One region of the Pectinatus sottacetonis genome, then DNA from elsewhere that is predicted to be linked to it. Evidence: riboswitches for the same ligand, from Rfam matches in the RefSeq annotation. Region 1 holds a riboswitch; the other holds the start of a gene.

What was found. A riboswitch is a leader RNA that binds a small molecule or an ion and turns the genes downstream of it on or off. The one in region 1 is predicted to bind thiamine pyrophosphate.
Region 2: another riboswitch for thiamine pyrophosphate. It lies ahead of thiS (sulfur carrier protein ThiS); the one in region 1 lies ahead of thiT (energy-coupled thiamine transporter ThiT).

What each region holds. Positions count from the first base shown of each region.
Region 1 covers NZ_WIQK01000001.1:222,243-228,049, forward strand. Annotated here, with positions in the region: gene I6760_RS00955 (gamma-glutamyl-gamma-aminobutyrate hydrolase family protein) at 1-455, opposite strand, end outside; gene I6760_RS00960 (DUF4870 family protein) at 723-1,196, shown strand; gene thiT (energy-coupled thiamine transporter ThiT) at 1,266-1,886, opposite strand; TPP riboswitch at 1,940-2,043, opposite strand; gene I6760_RS00970 (methyl-accepting chemotaxis protein) at 2,185-4,146, opposite strand; gene I6760_RS00975 (TolC family protein) at 4,576-5,807, shown strand, end outside.
Region 2 covers NZ_WIQK01000001.1:1,642,446-1,648,252, reverse strand. Annotated here, with positions in the region: gene ilvN (acetolactate synthase small subunit) at 1-143, opposite strand, end outside; gene I6760_RS07685 (DMT family transporter) at 464-1,342, opposite strand; partial or broken gene I6760_RS07680 (peptide ABC transporter ATP-binding protein) at 1,488-1,736, opposite strand; gene I6760_RS07675 (DUF389 domain-containing protein) at 2,187-3,596, shown strand; TPP riboswitch at 3,664-3,770, shown strand; gene thiS (sulfur carrier protein ThiS) at 3,824-4,030, shown strand; gene I6760_RS07665 (thiazole synthase) at 4,027-4,827, shown strand; gene thiH (2-iminoacetate synthase ThiH) at 4,828-5,807, shown strand, end outside.

The DNA.
Region 1 (5,807 bases):
CCCAGCTCAGGTCTTTGGTTTTGCAAATGTTTAATCGTGCAGTTCTTATCATAAGACAAATCCTGGTATAATGTTCCGCCGTTATAAACATTAATTATCTGATGCCCCCGGCAAATGGCTAAAACAGGCAGCAGTCTATCCATTGCTGCCCTTATTAGGGAAAAATCGAATTTATCACGTTCCGGAAAAACATCACCTATTCCCTGCAAAGGTTCCTCGCCATAATTCAATGGAGAAACATCCTGTCCACCACTCAATATAAGTCCATCGCAAAGCTCTATTGTTGCTTTAATGTTAGCTTCATCTGCTTCAAAAGGAATAATTACAGGCACCCCTCCTGCATCCTCTACGGAACGAACATAATCCGAATTTACATAAGCACGGGGATAGCCGCGGAATACTCCACTATCATCAGCTAAAATACTACCGGAAATACCTATTATTGGTTTTCTCATATTCTGCCTCTTTTTCTATAATTTTTTCTGACGTCTTCAGCGTTATCAATCATTATTATAATGGTAATAATTTATAATGCTTATAGCTAAAGCTATTTCTAATTTATATTTATTATATAATATTTAATTTACAAAGAAAAGAAAAAATTATAGACATTTTATATTTTTACGGCAACACATCATATTAAAAACTATAACTTTTCATTGACAAGGTTATTTATTTTATTTATTATTGTTATGAAATAGTGTATTTGAAAGGATGATAAAATGATTTACTGTCCAAAATGTGGTGCGCCATTAAACGATGATGCTTGTTTTTGTACAAAATGTGGCGAAAAAATCACTAAAACGGAATTATCCAATGATCTTAAAGAAAATTCCTATAGTGATTCGTCTGATAGTTATATACCAGTACGTAATTCATCAGATAAAAATCTGACTTTGTTAGTTTATGTTCTTCATCTGCTGGGAGTTTTCTTCTTTATCACGCCTTTTGCTGCCATTATTATAAATTATATTAAAAGAGATGATATGTCAGGGACCTGGCTTGAAAGCCATTTTGCCTGGCAGATAAAGACCTTTTGGATTGGACTGCTTCTCGGAGTTGTTGGAGCTATTACCTCGTTTTTCATAATAGGTTTGTTCATTTTAATACTTGATGGTATTTGGCTATTATACAGAAACATCAAGGGTATATTATCCCTTAATGAAAACAAACCTATGGATTATACATTCTTTTAATCCACCTAAAATTTATTGCTTAACATATTTTGTAAAGGGACAAAAATAAATTTATGAGAATACTATTTTTTATTTCATCATTTGCAATAGGCGCTGTGTCGGCAACAGCCGCAGAACAATCAAACATATAATAAGCTCCGGCACGAGATAACTGGCATTAAAGACTATCGAATACCAATATGGTGACATTCCCGCCGGTGCATAACTGCCAAAAAATACAACCCCTGATATAAAATGACAGCTAAATCTTCCCAATATACCAACAAATGTTCCCAGATATATCCTGTCTTTAAAATAACCGGCCAAACCAATTGCCATATATGGCAGAGGATAATCGAATAATACCTGCACAGGGTGAAGAATAAACGGATCCTGGATAAGATTAATAAGTCCATATGTAAATCCCGCCAGATATCCCACAGCTGGTCCGTAACGAAAAGCAATAAATAAAAGCGGCACCATACCGCCCAGAGTAATACTGCCTCCCTGCGGCATATGATAAAGGCGGAATATATGCAGTATCACTGTCAATGCCACCATTAATGAAATATTTATAACCATCCGCGTATTAATTTTTATTTTCTTTATATAAATAAATGCCGCAATTAATAAAAATAATCCTATCAAGGCAAAAATACTTATCGGTGAAGCTAAAACAGACATTACATGCTTAGAAAAAATTGTTATCATTTTTTATCCCCATTTCAAGAAAAACACCGTCTTCCTATTATTTATAGGGAAAACGGTGTTTTTTATCGTTTCCCTTCGCTGGCATTATCCAGATCAGGTCAAAGGGTTATGAAAATCCATTTCATTCTCAGCCATAACGGCACCCCTAATATTAACAATTTTATTTTAGATAAATACATCCATGCTGTCAAGTACATATAATCATTAGCTGGCATAATTTCTTTTATAGCTGACAGATTTTTGCAATTTATTGTTTTGCTGCTGAATATATTACTATCCTGGTATTATTCTTCGTTTTTTATATAGAAAATTTATTTATTATCTCACTTAATTGCACAGCCATCTGAGCCAATGAATTAGCTGCTGTCTTTATTTCCTGCATGGAATTAGCCTGTGAGGCTCCCGAGGAAGCTATATGCTCAACACTGGTCATATTATCCTTAAGAAATACACTCAATTCCTGTATAGAAGAATTAACTTCGCAACTGTTAGCTTTTTGTTTCTTTGATATTGTCAATATTTTTTGCAGCTGCTTGTTTAATTCTTCGATGACATCATATATCTGCTTAAATACTGCCACTGTCTTCTGTACTGATTCCACTCCGGTTTGTACTGTATGACGGTTTTTTTCCATGGTATCAATAGCTTTTGTAGTATCAGCTTTTACTTCATTTACTATACTGGCTATTTCTTTAGCCGCTTCTTCCGACTGGGATGCCAGTTTAGAAACTTCCTCGGCAACTACCGAGAATCCCTTCCCATGTTCACCTGCCCGGGCTGCCTCAATAGCTGCGTTCAGTGCCAGCAAATTAGTTTGTCCAGCTATTCCAGTTATTGTATCGACAATTTGCCCTATCTGCTGTGATTTTTCTCCCAATACAGATATTACATCAGTAGTTTTATCCACATCTAATTTTATGTCAGTGATCTTACGTACTACATCATCTGATTGCTTAGAGCCATTATCAATAATAGTTTTACTATTTTGGACAGACTTCGCTATTGTATCAGCAAACTGGGCTGTCTTTTCTACATGCTCTACCATATTAGCAACCATATTTATAGAATGTTCTGACAGGGACATTTTTTCTTTGGTATTTTTTACTGTGTTTTTTACTGTATCCTGAATATTTTTAGTCAAGTCCCCTACTGAATCAATAGATGAGGAAAGTTCTTCGGATGCTGCAGAAACAGTTTCACTCGCTGTAGCTGTTTCTGTAATTACTTTTTTCAAACTTGAAGTCATGGTATTGAAATGACTGCCCAGCTCCTGAAGTTCCACGGCACCTTCCATCTCAATTTTCTGCCGCAGATCACCGGCAGCTATCTTCTGCGCAGCTGTCATTAATTTTTTCAATGGATTAATAATACCCGCCGCTACTTTAAAAGCAATAAAAACACTGATAAGGGCAAAAATCAATATCAGCATAAGTGTAATTCCTATATTATAAAAAAGGGTATGATAAAGATCGGACATTGGCTGATAGGTAATTACTCCCCAATTGTAGCCTTTTACCGGTATATAGGTGATTATACTTTTCTGTTTATTCGATGATACATCGGTTATATTACCAGCCTGTCCTTTCATAACAGAAGCTACATAACTGAGGCCTGACAAATTCATTTTCTTTTCTATGGCACTTTTATCGGGATGAGCGAGTACATTCCCATTTTCATCTACAATATCTACATAACCAGAAGTCCCAAAATGAATATTATCCGCTATTTCCCACAGCGTTTTAAGTGAAATATCCGATGCCACTACTCCTACAATATTACCACTAGCGTTTTTCACCGGTGTAGATATCGTAACGCAAAGGGCTTTCGTTGAGGCAGAGATATACGCCGGTGTAATAAATGTATTTCCTGCCATCGCTTTTTTAAAATAAGGACGATCTGCACGATTTGCAATTTTACCACTGGAACGGGCAATTTGCTCTCCAGCAGTATCAAGTACCGCAATAAGTTCTATCTGCGGATTTTTATTTTTAATATTTATAAGTGCCTGCTGCATATTGTCTGCATTCATCGATTCCACTGCTGGCATAGCAGCGATACTTTCATTAATACCTTTATTCGTATTAAGAATTCGCTGTATTTCCACTGCTACTTCCTTATTAAGCTGGGAATCTGACTGTAATACATTTTGTTTCATATTATTCATTGTCGTAACGCTGTTAATAACTGAAAGAACAATTAACGGGATACATGCAAATAGTACCATTAAAGCAACTAACTTTCTCTTTAAGCTATCTTTCATATAATCTACTCCTTATATATATTTATTCATGTTATATTAAAATAAATAGAGTCTAATTTAATATAACATGAATATTTATAAAGCTATAAACCTCCTTAATAATATTTTCTCTAATAATGCCAATATATATATTACTAGTTTTCTTTTGCATAGGCAAGTATTAGTAAAATCATTTCATGCATCTTTAACTTATTATTAATAATTAATATTTCATAAAAGCTTATAAATAATTGTCTTCATTTATATAAACTACAACAAAAACATTTTATTATAATTTTGTCATAGTTTTGCCATAACTTTATATGATACTAATATAAAGCTATTTAAATTCTCTGCTATTACATAATATTTGCTTGTATTGTGCTAATTAATATAAACTACTAAAATTATTTCATCATTTTAATCTCATAAAAAGAAAGGACACTTGCCATGAAACAGAATCATTTGCTTATTTTACCACTTCTTTTGTTTGCCACAGTATTTTTTTATAGTCCTTCCGGCTACTGTCAAAGTCTTTCCATACAGGAAGCCGTTAAAATGGCTTTGCAAAATAATCTCGATATAAAAATAGCTGCCAGAAAAGAAGACCAGGCTCTTGCTGAATTATCAGGAACCAAATCACAATACGGGGTAACTATATCTTTGGGAAGTAATTTTTCCATATCTGACGGTATTACGGATGGTATACAAAAAGAATTTGAAAGAGATAATACCACCAGTTTATCAGCTAATTATCCTTTGTATTCTGCCGGAAAAGATAAAATCAATACAAACATTAAAGAACAAGCTTTACATCAAAGCAAACTAAATACTATACGCACTGCTGAAAATATAAAAAATGATACTATCAAGGCTTATTATGATGTTTTAGAAGCACAAAAAACTGTTGATGTAGATAAGGAATCTGTTGATAATTACCAGAAACATTTAAATAATGTAAATCAATTATATAGTGCCGGCAGTGTTCCCAAATCCGATCTACTTCGTTCCCAAGTGGCTTTATCTAATGCCACTCAGACCTTGATAAAAGCAAAAAACACTTATAATATTGATATAATAACATTAAAAAATATTATAAAAATGAATCGTGACGAACCACTCTTACTCACCGATGATTTTAAATATACAGTTTTCAATAAAGCTCTGCCATACTGCCTGGAATATGCTACTATCCATCGAAATGATCTGAAGGAAGCAAAAATAGATTACCTTATCGCCCAAAAGAATATAGATCTGTCCAAGGCAGATTATAAACCTACAGTAAGTGCTTCTGTAAGCACGGGCTGGAGTAAACAAGTCATGCCTAGTGAAAACGACCACGATTATACAGTAGGAATTTCAGCTGACTGGAATGTTTTTGACAATGGACTAACTAAAGCTAATATAAAGGCTTCCGAAGCAGAATTAGAACAAGCACAGCTTACACTCCAGCAAAAAAATGACTCTATAGATTTAGAAGTACGCCAAGCATACTTTAATATGCGTGAGGCAGAAAAAAGATTCAAATCCACTCAGACTACTATTGCCCAGGCAGAAGAAGATCTATTTATCGCCCAGGAAAAATATAAAGTTGGTGCTGGTATTATCCTGGATATAATCGATGCCCAGCTCGCTTTGTCAACGGCAAGACTGAATCACATAAGTGCCCAATATGATTATGC
Region 2 (5,807 bases), 1.4 Mb from region 1:
ATAGTAATACGTGAATATTCAGGCGGCTGTGTTACTCCCACTGACAAGCTATCAATATTAAACGAGCGGCGGGAAATCATTCCCACTACACGCAATAAAACCCCTGGTTTATTATTCACCAAAACAGAAAGGGCATGTTTCATAAATAAATCACCTCTTCATAGCTGGATTTTCCAGCAAAAAAATCTGCTTTTCCATAATATTAAAAAATTATATAATTTTTTTGCTGCCGTCTGCTCAATGAATATTCTGATTTGTATGCATATTGATATAAAGTAACACTTTCGATTTATTCATATGCAACATTTTTCATCATTAGCAGTCTGTTTAATATATGATTTTACAATAATATCAAAAAAAAATCTACATAATAATAAATTTATATGTTTTTTTGCGTTAATAAACAGGGTCCAGCAAAGAAAATTATATTACTGTACCCTGTTTGAAAAATGTTCAAGTTTTTTTACTTTTTCGCCAAAACAAACACTGTTCCAACAATTAATATACTACCACATATTTCAGGAATACCAAATGCCACATTCATAAAAACTACGGATAAAACGACCGACACCAATGGCTCTATTGATGCCATTGCCCCCACTTCAGTAGGATACAAATACTTCGTACTTTCAATATAAGTCCAAAAAGACAAAACTGTCCCGAAAATTACAACAAATAACAATGCCACTATTGAATATAAATCTAAAGTACCAGTAAAATCAAAAGGGGATTTAAACAATGATAATATTACCCCGCCAGTAAACATTCCCCAGCCCACAATCAGTGATGAATGATAGCATCTCAGCATTTTTCTTGGCTGCAATGTATAGAAGGCTGCCGCCAGTGCCGATATCAATCCCCAAATTAATGCCGGCAGAGAAATTGCCAGTGTATTAAGCTGTCCTTTTGTAACAAGCAGAAACGTTCCAGAAATCGCCATAAAAAGACAAATTCCTTCTTTTACCATAGGCCCGCGCTTTTCAGCAGCCAGCATATATACCAAGACAAATGCTGGCATAAGATACTGCAAAATAGTTGCTGTTGCTGCATTACTGTTTAAAATAGTTAAAATATAGGTAAGCTGCGTTCCAAGCATCCCCAACATACTAAAAGCGATAATATCCTTCGCACTTGAGCGATTCCATATAGATAATAATCGGCTTCTATAGCAAACTTTATCCATTACTAGCAAGATAATTCCAGCCCCTGTAAGCCTGATGCAAGTCAGCCACTGGGCGTTAAACATTTTATCATGCAGCAAGTACTGTACCACAACACCTGATGCTCCCCAAAAACTAGTTCCTGCAATAATCAGCAAAAAACCTTTTAAGCGGTTATTCATTAAATATTAATGCTCCTCAATATACAAAATAATAATAATATTAAAGCATTCTTTTATTTAATGCAATAGCCGCTGCTTATTTCTTGTTTATTGCAATTGCCATCAGTATAACTGTTTTGCTATACAACAAACTCCTTCTGCATAATTAACTATCCAACGGTTTTAAAACCGAACTCAAAAATGCCTGTGTTCTTTTATTTTCAGGTGCTGTAAAAAGTTTTTCTGGGCGGTCTTCTTCTACAATATGTCCGTCAGCCATAAAAATAACCCTATTAGCAACCTCTCTGGCAAAATTCATTTCATGTGTGACAACAACCATCGTCATTCCTGAATCAGCCAAAGATCGCATTACCTTAAGCACTTCTCCCACCATTTCAGGATCAAGTGCTATAGTAATCATATTATGCTAATGAATAAAAATGAAGATATTATATAGTTGAAATATATTCAATATCTGCATAATTCTTTAAAATTTTTGAATTGAAATTACGCAAAGGTTTGTTATTTATACAATACCAATAAATTTCACTACCAATTTGATAAATATGATTGTAATTTTAAGTTACTTTGTCTATACTTAAATTGGTTCAACATTTGCTACACTTCTTTGGGCTTAGATACTTAGAAGGATAGTCTGTTGAACCTTTTTTGTAAAGTTAATTATTACCAGCTAGCACAATGCGAAAAATAATAAAAAAATATATGAAATTTTTACTCCATGCTAAAAAAGGATAGCCCAGTATATTTTTCAACGACAGCATTATGTTTATATTATCTATTATTACAGCACAGTCATAATAATACCATGAATATTTTGACATATTTAATGAAAGGATGACACTCAATGGAACCCATAAAAAAATTATTTACTGACCTGTTTATCTTAAGTGAAGACCGTGCTGATATTCCCGAAATAACCCAGCGAATAAATAGTGGCAGCACAATAAAAGGGACTAATATGTGCATACTTATTCTAGCTATTTTTATTGCCTCTATTGGTCTCAATATGAATAGCACTGCCGTTGTGATTGGGGCTATGCTTATATCGCCCTTAATGGGCGTTATAATGGGTATAGGTTATGGCATGGCCTCGTACGACACAAACTATGTTAAGAAATCTTTTTTTAAACTTATGTTTCAGGTATCATTATCAGTCCTTGCATCTGCTATATATTTTCAGCTTTCTCCTATATCAACAGCGTCTTCCGAATTACTAGCCCGCACTGAACCTACCATATGGGATGTATTAATTGCTATATTTGGCGGTCTTGCCGGTATTATTGGAATAACCCGCAAAGAAAAAAGCAACGTGATTCCTGGTGTTGCCATTGCTACAGCTCTCATGCCTCCATTATGCACAGCCGGTTATGGATTATCTATACATTCAGCAAAATTTTTTCTGGGGGCATTATATCTTTTTTTCATCAATAGCTTTTTTATCTGCCTGGCTAGTTTTATCTTTTTAAAAATGATACGTATTCCCAGCAAAGCTTATATTTCGCGGCGAATATTTAACCGTCAGCGTACATATCTGGTAATAATAGGAATTTTAACTATAATTCCCAGTATATATATGGCCTATAAAAGTGTAAAACTTAATTTGGAAACTACTGAAATGAAAACATATATAGCAGATAATTTCATCTTTGACAACTCGCAGGTAATATCTTACAAAATGCTTCCAAATGACAAACTCCTGGAAATTATTTTAATAGGACAACCTTTACAAGAACATGAAATTGCCTCTTTAACTACATCGTTAAAAAAATATAACCAATTACGCGATTTTCGCTTAAAAATCATTCAAAACAATTATTCACGCGCTATAAGCAAAGATGATGTCCAGAGCCTTATTGAAAATAAGCTTAATGAATCAAACAACAATAACCTGCTTTCAACTAAAGAAGCTGAACTAAAAAAATATAAAACTCTCAGTGTTTCCTATTATCCCGCTTATCTTCGGCTCAATGATGATAAAAAGCTCCTTACTTCTCTAAACAAAAGTGCCAGCATCCTATTTCCCCAAGTAGAAAATATTGAAGGTGCTTCTATTTCTTCTACAGACGATAAAGGCAATATAGTATTTAAAAAATTTTTTGTTATTGTTTTCGTAAAAGAAGCAATGCAGCCAAAGGATGCCGCAAAACTGCAAAAGTGGATAACAGCCGAAGCCAATATGCCTGTAATGATGAACTTACAGCTGTCCAACGCCCCCCAAGATAATATCATTTCCGGCAATGGAATCAATTGGTAATATGATATTATTTTTTAATGATTTGACAAATTTACTTTATCGGCATAAAATAGCATATATAAAATAAATATTTTTACAAGGGAGCCTATGTTATAGGCTGAGAAAGGGCTGTAAGCACCTGACCTTTGACCTGATCGGGATAATGCCTGCGTAGGAAGTATTGGTAATAGAAGTTTACGTCTATCCTGATCAGGATAGACGTTTTTTTATTTTAAGGAGTTGATGTTTTGCAAGTAATTGTAAATGGGGAAAAAACTGTCGTTCCTGCAAAAACAACTTTGCAAGAACTAATGGAACAGAAAAATATGACTGCCGGCCATGCTGTGGCAGAGCTCAACGAGCAGATCACAAACAAACATGCTTGGCCTGATATTTTTCTTAGCGAAAATGACTCAATAGAAATAATCACTTTTGTAGGAGGCGGTTCCAAATGATAAAAAGTAATACTAATGACAATTTACAAATTAATGGTAAAATTTTAAAAAGCCGGTTTTTTATTGGTACAGGTAAATTTTCTAACAACCGAAATATGCCTGATGTCATCCATGCCGCAAATGCATCTGTAGTAACAGTAGCATTGCGGCGTGCCAATCAAGGTTCCCATGAAGAAAACATTCTCGATTATATTCCTGATGATGTAATACTTATGCCCAATACATCAGGTGCACGCACCGCCGATGAAGCTATACGTATTGCCCATTTATCTAAAGCTATGGGCTGTGGCAGCTGGATAAAAATAGAAGTAATATCCGATAACAGATATTTACTGCCTGACAATATGGAAACTTTAAAAGCTTCTGAAACTCTTGTAAAAGAAGGGTTCACTGTACTTCCCTATATCAGCCCTGACTTAATGACAGCAAAACGCCTTTGCGACACTGGAGTTGCTGCTGTAATGCCTTTTGCTGCCCCTATTGGTTCTAACAGAGGCCTGCGTACAAAAGAATTGGTTCAAATATTAATCGATGAAATTGACCTGCCTGTAGTTGTTGATGCTGGTATAGGCAAACCTTCAGAAGCTGCTGAATGTATGGAAATGGGTGCTGCAGCTGTACTTGTCAATACAGCAGTAGCCACTGCCAAAGATCCTTTGAAAATGGCTCAAGCCTTTTCTAAAGCTGTCGATGCCGGACGGACAGCTTATCTGGCTGGAATAGGCCGCGTACTGGGAACAATCAGTGCCAGTGCTTCCTCTCCACTTACCGGTTTTTTACATAAGGAGGAAGCATAATTGACCACCGCATCTTTTTTAGAAGAAAAACAAAAATATACTCAGCTTGATTTCAAAAGCTTTTTTGCGGGAATAACATCTACTGATGTATTACGTGTTTTGAATACGCCGCATTTAACTCGTATGGATTTTCTAACTTTACTGGCACCTGCTGCTCAAAAACATTTGGAAGCAATGGCTCGACGTTCACGTGAGGAAACAATAAAAAACTTTGGCTATACAATGCAACTGTTTACTCCCATGTATATAGCTGATTATTGTGATAATCTTTGTGTTTACTGCGGTTTTAACCATAATAATAACATCAACCGTCGCTGTCTAAATATGGAGGAAATAAAAAAAGAGGCCGCCGCCATATCACAAACAGGCTTAAAAAACATTCTTGTTCTCACTGGTGAATCAAAAAAATACAGCCCTGTTAATTATATTTTATCTGCTGTTAAAGTTTTGCGTGAATATTTCGATAGTGTTTCCATTGAAGTATACTCCTTTTCCCTTGAAGATTACATACGTGCTGTAAAAGCGGGTGTCGACGGAATGACTATGTTCCAGGAATGTTATAATAAGGATATTTACAAAACACTTCATCCAGGCGGTCCCAAAGCAAATTATGAATACCGGCTTGACGCACCTGAACGAGCCTGTAAAGCCGGGATGAGAAATGTGAATGTCGGTGCATTGCTTGGTCTTAATGAATGGCGGGAGGAAGCCTTTTTCACTGGCGTCCATGCTGATTATCTGCAACATAAATATAAAGAAGTCGAAATTGCCATATCTACTCCCAGAATAAGGCCCTGCTCTGCCGGCTATGCTCCTAAATCAATAGTTAATGACATTGATCTTGTTCAATATATAACTGCGCTAAGAATCTTTATGCCACGTGCCGGAATAACCTTATCAACACGGGAAAAACCAGACATGCGTAATCATTTAGTAAAAATAGGCATAACTAAAATATCCGGTGGTGTAACGGTTGCTGT